4 regions of the Methylophilus sp. TWE2 genome follow, and region 3 is predicted to be linked to each of the others. Evidence: predicted binding sites of a transcription regulator. Region 3 holds the regulator's gene; each other region holds the start of a gene.
What was found. The regulator sigma-54, encoded in region 3, starts transcription at its own class of promoters, with help from an activator protein. The targets are predictions, from matches to a motif close to TGGCACNNTTCCTGCT.
Positions count from the first base shown of each region.

Region 1: the regulator sigma-54 is predicted to act here: its motif matches at 1,082-1,097, upstream of ppc (phosphoenolpyruvate carboxylase).
Region 2: the regulator sigma-54 is predicted to act here: its motif matches at 1,289-1,304, upstream of ACJ67_RS00875 (TorF family putative porin).
Region 4: the regulator sigma-54 is predicted to act here: its motif matches at 726-741, upstream of ACJ67_RS15165 (prepilin-type N-terminal cleavage/methylation domain-containing protein).

Region 1 covers NZ_CP012020.1:954,223-956,425, reverse strand. Annotated here, with positions in the region: gene ppc (phosphoenolpyruvate carboxylase) at 1-1,051, opposite strand, end outside; gene ACJ67_RS04580 (hypothetical protein) at 1,369-1,584, shown strand; gene ACJ67_RS04575 (hypothetical protein) at 1,598-1,861, opposite strand; gene gloA (lactoylglutathione lyase) at 1,854-2,203, opposite strand, start outside.
Region 2 covers NZ_CP012020.1:187,403-189,605, forward strand. Annotated here, with positions in the region: partial or broken gene ACJ67_RS00865 (YifB family Mg chelatase-like AAA ATPase) at 1-825, opposite strand, end outside; gene ACJ67_RS00870 (accessory factor UbiK family protein) at 871-1,119, opposite strand; gene ACJ67_RS00875 (TorF family putative porin) at 1,377-2,203, shown strand, end outside.
Region 3 covers NZ_CP012020.1:2,817,931-2,820,133, reverse strand. Annotated here, with positions in the region: gene tyrS (tyrosine--tRNA ligase) at 1-326, shown strand, start outside; gene ACJ67_RS13315 (RNA polymerase factor sigma-54) at 372-1,922, opposite strand; gene lptB (LPS export ABC transporter ATP-binding protein) at 1,929-2,203, opposite strand, start outside.
Region 4 covers NZ_CP012020.1:651,895-654,097, reverse strand. Annotated here, with positions in the region: gene ACJ67_RS03150 (SRPBCC family protein) at 1-371, shown strand, start outside; gene ACJ67_RS15165 (prepilin-type N-terminal cleavage/methylation domain-containing protein) at 827-1,168, shown strand; gene ACJ67_RS03140 (alpha/beta hydrolase) at 1,282-1,926, shown strand; gene xseB (exodeoxyribonuclease VII small subunit) at 2,000-2,203, shown strand, end outside.

The DNA of each region.
Region 1 (2,203 bases), 1.2 Mb from region 3:
CCGGCAACAACTGGTCTGCCGTGACCAGCAAACGGTCATAGATGCCATTGAGCGCCAGGCGATAAGGTTCGTCTAGCCGATGTTGCGATTGGTCACGCGAGGTCCTGGCCATCTGCAATACGGCGTCGCTGACGCCGACCACACGGGTAGATACCGCCAGTTCGCGTTTAAGGGCTGCCAGTTCCTGCAAGTAAAACCTGAACAAAGTCGTTGCCTGCAAACGCACACTGTCCCGCAATGTCGTGCCGTTCACAAACGGGTTACCATCGCGGTCGCCACCGATCCAGCTACCCATGCGCAAAAAGCCCGGTAGCGTCACATCCGGCAACAGGTCAGACAGGTCTCGCTCGATGTCCTGCAATATTTCCGGGATCACATTAAGGAAAGTCGATTCATAATAAGTGAGCGAATTTTCAATCTCGTTTTGCACACTGAGCTTGGAATAACGCATCATGCGTGTTTGCCATAGTGCCGAGACTGCCCCTTGCAGTAACAAGGAGTTGCGCGCCAATTGACGCTCGGACACCAGATGTGCCCGCTCAGCCAGTAGTTCGGCAATCTGGCGCTCAATATCCAGCACACTTTTGCGTTGCACTTCGGTAGGATGTGCTGTCAGCACGGGCGAGATCAGTGCACTGTCTAACAACGCTTTAATCGTTTCGGCTGGGATAGAAGCCGTCTTGATTTTCGCCAGGGTATACGACAGCATGCCGGGCGCCGGGGTATTCTGCTGGCAATGCCCCAATTGCTGGCCATATAAATCTTCGGCTAAGTTGGCCAGATGCTTGAAATAAGCCAGTGCCCGCACGACACGCACCGTATGCTCCAGGCTCAGATTGGCCAGTAACTGTTCGAGATCCAAAGAAGCCTGCTGATCATGCGTCTGGTGAAAACGCAACGCCGCCTGGCGGATAGCAGCAATTTTTTGTGCGACCTCTTCGCCTTCGACATCCAGAACTGCTTTATCCAGCAGTGCACCCAATAACTGTATATTTTCGGCCAGTTGCGCCTCTGCTGAAACCATCGCGCTGGCAGCCAGTTTTTTTATCATGATGCTTCTCCTCAAGCTCAGCCTTACTCTAGCAACAAGCAGGCCATCATTAAGCAGGATTTTTTTACTTTAAAATCATGACGTTGAGAAAAGCAATCGGTCATTGATATCGCCAGCGGTGCAAACACTGCACCGATTTGGCCCAGGCTGCAACATACTGGCGTGTCGTGAAGAACATTTCAATCCTCTCATGCTAGACGCATTGAGGGTGACTTAATTCAAATAATTATTTTGGAAATTGGACATGACTTCTGACAGCAGAAATCGTGAATGGCAGAGCGTGACTCAGAATGCCTTTACTCAGGCATAATAAGCGGATGATTCTCATTAACCTTGATCATTGGCTCCAGCAAGTGCTCACAGTCTGGCAGTCGCTGTCAGCGCATGTGTGGCAGCAGGATGCTTTCCTGTTGCTGGTATGCGTCATTGCCTGCCTGCTGCTGTTCTTCACCGGTACCGTGATCGGACTGTTTTTTCAATCGCTATGGGGGATTTTTATTTCTAGCCGTCATTTGGACGAAGAGCAGAAATAGTCATTGCCTTGTGTTATTTGGAACCTGCCGCGATCAGCTGCTGCTGAATGGCCGCCAGTTCACCAGCGACGTCCGCCCCATAATCGTCATACTGGTGCCCGCCAGTCCGGGCATACCAGTAATGACTGTTCCAGGCATCGCCTTCAATTTTGTGCAGCACGGCATGAATCCAGTTCGCCGTGGTATCACTATAATCCTGGGCGATGTTGTGGGCAGCATCCCAATCACCAGCTTGCGCCAGCGTGACCGCTTGCAACAAATGGCTGGCGTTAGACATTCACCGGGTACTCAATAGTCCCCTTCTGGATAAACTCGATTTTATAACCATCAGGGTCTTCAATAAATGCGATGACAATGGTGCCATGCTTCATCGGTCCCGCTTCGCGCACCACTTTACCGCCTTTGGCTTTCACCAGTTCACAAGCTTTATAAGCATCATCCACCTCTATCGCCATGTGGCCATAGGCCGTGCCCATGTCATAAGCGGTTTTGCCGTAGTTATAAGTCAGTTCCAGCACGGTATTGTCATACTCATTGCCATAACCAACGAAGGCCAGCGTAAATTCGCCATCCGGGTAATCCTGGGTACGGATGAGTTTCATGCCAAGCACACCGGTAT
Region 2 (2,203 bases), 450 kb from region 3:
GGCAGTATGATGCGGAGCACGAAAAGGGCGCTGTTTCCAGCGCGTCGCGGGGAACTGTCCTGTCAGCGACAAGATCGCTGCACTTTCAAGCGCTTCCTGTGTGGACATCTCCGGCAAAATGCCGACAAATCGCTGTGCCAGCATACTTTTGCCTGTGCCTGGGGGACCACTCATTAATAGACTGTGTTGCCCTGCGGCGGCGATTTCCAGAGCACGCTTGGCACGCAGCTGGCCTTTTACATCCTCGTAATCTGCAAGTGCTGTGTGTTCATTCGGAGTCACCTGTGGGTGTACTGAAAGCGCCTGCTTGTCAGAAAGATGCGCACATACTGCCAGCAAACTATCCGCAGCAAAAATGGTGCAGCCCTCTACCAAACTGGCTTCATATGCACTTTCTTGGGGCAGGATGGCGGCTCTTTTATTTGCTTTATCTTGCAGCAATTGATAGGTCATGGCGAGCGCCCCTCGGATAGGTCGCAACGCCCCTGTCAATGCCAACTCACCGGCGATAACATAACCCGCCAGGGCTTTTTTGGGAAGCTGACCAGAGGCAGCCAAAATACCGAGCGCAATCGGCAAATCATAACGACCACCTTCTTTCGGTAAATCAGCGGGGGCAAGGTTCACAGTGATACGGCGGGCAGGGAATTCAAACTGGGCGGTCTGAATAGCGGCTCTCACCCGGTCTTTGCTTTCCTTGACTTCGGTTTCTGGCAGGCCGACAATCGTGAAGCTGGGTAACCCATTCGCCAAGTGGACTTCTACCACCACTTCTGGCGCCTCCATGCCGCTTAACGCGCGACTGTATAACACCGCCAGACTCATAGCGCACTCCTTAATAATGGAATGCTAACAATTGTAAATTAATTTTTACTTTCTGGATGCCTGCGCTTCTTCCAGCTGACTGATTTTTTCTTCAAGTCGTTTTAATTGCTGCTGCGTGCGCGCTAATAATGCCGATTGGATATCGAATTCTTCACGCGTAACAAGTTCCATTTTGGTGATTGCGCCCTGAATTAGTGCATGCAGGTTGTTATTTAGCTCTGAAATGGGGCTTGATTCGATTAGTTGTTTGATTTTTAAAGATAATTCCTGAATTTTTTCATTTGAAATCAGCATGGTAAAGGCTCCTTTGCTAACTATTTTAGCATTATCAGTGAGTAAAAAGGGTGGTTGCATCCTTATGTTTAAGAGTTAAATCAATAAAAAACAGTTTATTAAATAATTAATATAATATTCTACATTAAAATAAATTATTAAATATTTGAATTTAAATATATTTGTAGTTTGGCACGTGCTTTGCTTTGTGGTTGTTGTTGTTTCATTCTCGTTTACAACAACTTAATCAAAGATTTCACAGAGAGAGGACTAATAAAATGCGTCAATCTATTTTGCTCACAGCAGTATTGAGTGCATTATCTTTTGCACAAGTTTCATACGCAGCTGAAGAAGAAGCTAAGTCAGACTGGACTGCAACTGGTAACATTGGATTTGTTTCAGACTACTACTTCCGCGGTATTTCCCAAACATGGCATCGCCCAGCAATGCAAGGCGGCATGGACATCACACACAGTAGCGGTTTCTATGGTGGTATCTGGGGTTCAAATGTGACACCAAATACCTATCCAGACGCAAACGTTGAAATTGACGTTTATGGTGGTTACAACGGTTCTATTCCTGCTGTTGAAGGTTTGGGCTGGACTGTCGGTCTCTACAGCTATTTGTATCCAGGTGGTTCTTGGAAAAAATACCGCTTGTCTACAGAACCAAACGTAGTCCAAACACCTGGTGGTGGTCGTTGGGACACTACCGAAGTCAACTTCGGCTTATCCTACAGCTACTTCAGTGCTAAATTGTCATATACACTCACTGATTGGTTTGGTGCTGATCGTGATACTGGTTGGGATGGCAGCACTAAGGGCTCAACCTATATCGAATTTAACATGGCCTATCCACTGCCATGGTGGGACTTGACCTTGATTGGTCACGTTGGTCAGCTGAATGTTAATGGTAGCCTTGACGTTGCATTTGATCCAGATGGTCCTGGTGGCGCATCTGGCCCAAGCGCAAGCTTTACCGGTGCATCAAGCCCAGACTACACCGACTACAAGATTGGGTTGAGCAAGGCGTTCAAGATTGGCGCAACAGAAGGTTGGAACGCTGGTCTGTATTACGTTGGTGCGAGCAACCGTGAATACTGGGG
Region 3 (2,203 bases):
TTGCACAGGAAGTCGTGGCGCGTTTTCATGGTCAGGCTGCAGCTGAAAAAGCCTTGCAGGATTTTCAGACACGTGCCAAAGGTGGTATCCCAGATGATGTGCCAGAGGTAGAAGTCATTATCGAGACTGACAGTATAGGCATTAGCCAGTTATTGAAGCAGGCGGGGCTGGTAGAAAGCACCAGTGAAGCAATGCGTGCAATACAGCAGGGCGGCGTCAAGCTGGATAGCGTCAAGGTTGAAGACAAGAATCTACCATTGTCTAAAGGTGTGACGGTGGTCGCCCAAGTGGGCAAGCGCAAGTTTGCAAAAATCACGATTAAATAAAGACGCTCGAGCAATAAAAAAAGGCCGCATCTGCGGCCTTTTTGTTTAAAGCGATTTGCGTAAATTGGCGGGCGGAATATTCAAAGACTCACGGTATTTGGCAATGGTACGCCGCGCGACCACAATGCCTTGTTGAGCCAAGGTATCTGTAATCTGGTTATCCGAGAGCGGTTTTTTCGGGTTTTCTTCTGCCACCATTTGTTTGATCAAGGCGCGGATGGCCGTCGCCGAGCAAGAGCCGCCCGCATCAGTTGCCACCGAACTGCCAAAGAAATATTTGAGCTCGTAAACGCCACGCGGTGTGAGCATATATTTATGCGTGGTGACTCGTGAAACAGTGCTTTCATGCAAATCTAGCTCTTCGGCAATTTCACGAAGCACCAATGGCCGCATGGCAATGTCGCCATGCTCAAAGAAGTTGCGCTGACGGTCTACAATCGCTTGCGACACGCGCAGAATGGTGGAGAAGCGCTGCTGGATATTTTTGATCATCCATTTTGCTTCCTGCATCTGGCTTTGCAGATACTGGCCTGAGCTTTCGCGGTTGCGTTTGAGGATGTCAGCATACAGTTGGTTGATACGCAGTTTGGGAATCACGCCATCGTTGAGCGATGCGACCCAGATACCTTTGATTTTTTTGACTACCACATCATGCTGGATAAAGTGGTCGTGACTAAAGGTGGCAAATTCGCTGCCAGGTTTGGGGTTTTGCTGGCGAATGAGTTGTTGCGCTCCTTTCAGTGCGGTTTCATCGCAACTGAGCAGTTTGCGCAATTTGACAAAGTCTTTATTGGCCAGCAGGGCCAAATGATCTTTTGCGAGTGCCATGGCCGTACGTAAATAAGGCGTTTCTGACGGCAAGTGTTGCAGTTGCAATAACAGGCATTCCCGCAAGTCACGGGCTCCGACACCTACCGGGTCCAGGTTCTGTATCAGTTTGAGTGCGGTCTCAAGTTCAAGCAGCTCAACTTCGAGCTCAAGCGGCAGGTGTTCAACAATTTCCTGCAAGTCTTGCTCAAGGTAGCCGTCGTCATTTATGCTGTCGAGCAGCAACTTGACCAGCGTCATGTCACGCTGTGACAGATGCGCCAGTTGAATCTGGTCCAGTAAATGCTCGCGCAGGCTGATATTGCTGGCATCCTGCCGCGAAAAATCACTATCCTCATCATCAAGGTTGTTGCGGCCTGCCTCATCCCAGTTGCTGGTGCTGCCAAACTCTTCGTAATTATCTTCAAATTCGGGAGGGTTGAATTCTTCGCTGAGATTGGCCAGTTCGCCTTCATTGCTGCCAAGTTCATCATGTAAGTCTTCGCGCAGCGTCTCGGCAGGTGCAGTAATTTCTTGCTGGGTGGCCAGGTCAAACGAGTTGGCATCGTCTGCATGGACTGATTCGATAGCTTCGGTAGGGGTTGCTGAATTGTCCTCAAACTCGCCTTCTTCTCCATCGGCCATCTCCAGCAACGGGTTTTCCTGAAGAATGGTTTCCAGCTCCTGGCTGAGCTCCAATGTGGATAACTGTAACAGACGGATAGACTGTTGTAGCTGCGGAGTCAGTGCCAGGTTTTGTGAAATGCGTAATTGCAGGTTTTGCTTCATAACAAATTACAACCTAAAGTTCTTACCCAGGTAAACTTCACGAACACCTTCATTCTGGATGATTTCGTCGGGTGTGCCAGCCGCAAACACGGCGCCTTCATTGACGATATATGCGCGATCGCAAATGTCCAGAGTTTCGCGTACATTATGGTCAGTGATCAAGATGCCAATATTCTGGCTGCTCAGGTAGCGGATGATTTTCTGGATCTCAATCACTGCAATTGGGTCAATCCCGGCAAAGGGCTCGTCTAGCAGGATGAATTTCGGGTCCGTGGCCAGGC
Region 4 (2,203 bases), 910 kb from region 3:
GCGTTGAGTCCACCACCATTGAACAGAAAAAAGATGAAAACGGTGACGACGCAACCTACCGTACCGTTAAGTTGAAAAACGGCGGTGTGATGTACGAAAAACTGCGTTCTGCTGATGATGCAGGCATGCGCTTGAAATATGAGTACATCCTGGAAAAAAGCACACTGCAACTGGCTAACTTTTACCCAACCATCACCGTGACCGGTAGCGGCAATGAATCTGTGGTGACTGTCAAAGGCAGCTACACCCGCGCCGACTCTTCCAATATTCCAAAACCAGAGCAAAACGATGATGCAGCCACTAAAGCTATCAACGAATTCTTTGATCCAGGCCTGGAAAGCCTGAAAAAGGTCGCCGAATCGGGAAAGTAATTAACCAGGGTTCTGGAAAAAAATCGCAAGGCAACAGTAAACCCTGGTGGAAATTCTGGTAAGTCTTACGTTGTAAACAACACTGTTTTTGCAAATGCAGTTTTTGGTCAAAAACCGAAAATTGACACTCAATGAAGGGATTGTGTACCACACAGTCCCTTTTTTGCATTATGCCAATCGCTACCTGACAAAAAACATCACTCCACATTGCCAAAGATTGGCGAAGGTTGTCACTTTACGTCATCTACAATCTGATTAACCTAACCCACCCAACGCCTATTCAAATCGAAGAGTTGAGTGGTAAAAATAACTTAACTCATACTTTTCAATGAGTTATAGGCATAAAAACCTAGCTGGCACACCTGTTGCTTTAAGGTTTAGCGAACACTGTTGGAAAAGCAGTGACTGAAACAGAAGACTTTAGACTTTAAACTTTGACTCAAAAGGAAATGATGATGAAAAAACACGTACAACAAGGCTTTACCCTGATTGAATTGATGATTGTGGTTGCGATTATTGGTATTTTGGCTTCTGTAGCGATTCCGGCTTATCAGGATTACACACGCGAAGCTGCAAACAACGCTTGTTTGGCTGAAGCGAGCGGTTACGCAAAAAGAGCATTTGCTGACATTCAACTCAACAGAACGCCTCCCGCTCCAACTGCAAGGGCTTGTGCATCTATTAATGGTGGTACGGCAGTAACAACATTAACCACATTCACTGCCACGCCTAATGCACGTGGTAACGGCACAGTTACTTGCGACCTGACCACTGGCGCAACCTGCACACACGCATAATCAATCACCCTTGTGATTTGAATGTGAAAAACCCGCCTAGGCGGGTTTTTGCTTTAAAGAAGACCAATCAATTTAGTAGAATAACTATCCTCACCAGGAGATGTATAAGCGTAATGTCTGAGTTACCAACTATCAATACTGCAACTGCTATCTGGCTACACGGCCTAGGCGCCGACGGTCATGACTTTGAACCCGTGGTACAGATGCTTAATCTTCCACATATCAAATTTATCCTGCCACACGCGCCCTACCTCCCAGTCACGCTCAATAATGGTTACGAGATGCGCGCGTGGTATGACATTTTTGGGTTACAGCCTGACAGCCCACAAGACGAAGCTGGTATCAATCAGATGCAAGCGACGATTAACAATATGATTGAAGCTGAAATTGCGCGCGGTATTCCTTCACAACGTATTTTAATAGCAGGTTTCTCACAAGGTGGTGCCATGGCTTTGCACACCGCAACTCGTTTCGACCAACCATTAGCTGGTGTATTAGCACTATCCACTTATTTGCCATTAAAAAATCAGCTTAAAGAGAAGCAACACCCCGCCAATAAACACTTACCAATCTGGATGGCACATGGACGGCATGACACCGTAATCACGCTGGCGACTGCACAATCATCCAAACAAACGCTGGAAGCCGCTGGTTATGAGGTTGAATGGCACGAATATGAAATGCCTCACAGCGTGTGTGAAGAAGAGATCAACGATATACGCGACTTTCTGCTACGCATCTTACCCGCCCAGGCCTAGTCACGCTTGAGAATAATCCCGCAAGACTGGGGAGTTTTGTTAAAATAGCTGGCGTTTTCACAGGCTAATTTTCATGAGTGCTTCCAACACCTCACCATCTACGGTGAATGATCAACAAACCTTTGCCGAAAAACTCGCTGCACTGGAGACCATTGTAAAAAGCATGGAGTCAGGCGAGTTGCCGCTGGAAGCGGCGTTAAACGCCTATACGGAAGGCATGCAGTTGCTGCGAGCTTGCCAGGAGTCTCTACAGCAAGCCGAACAGACGGTAATGATA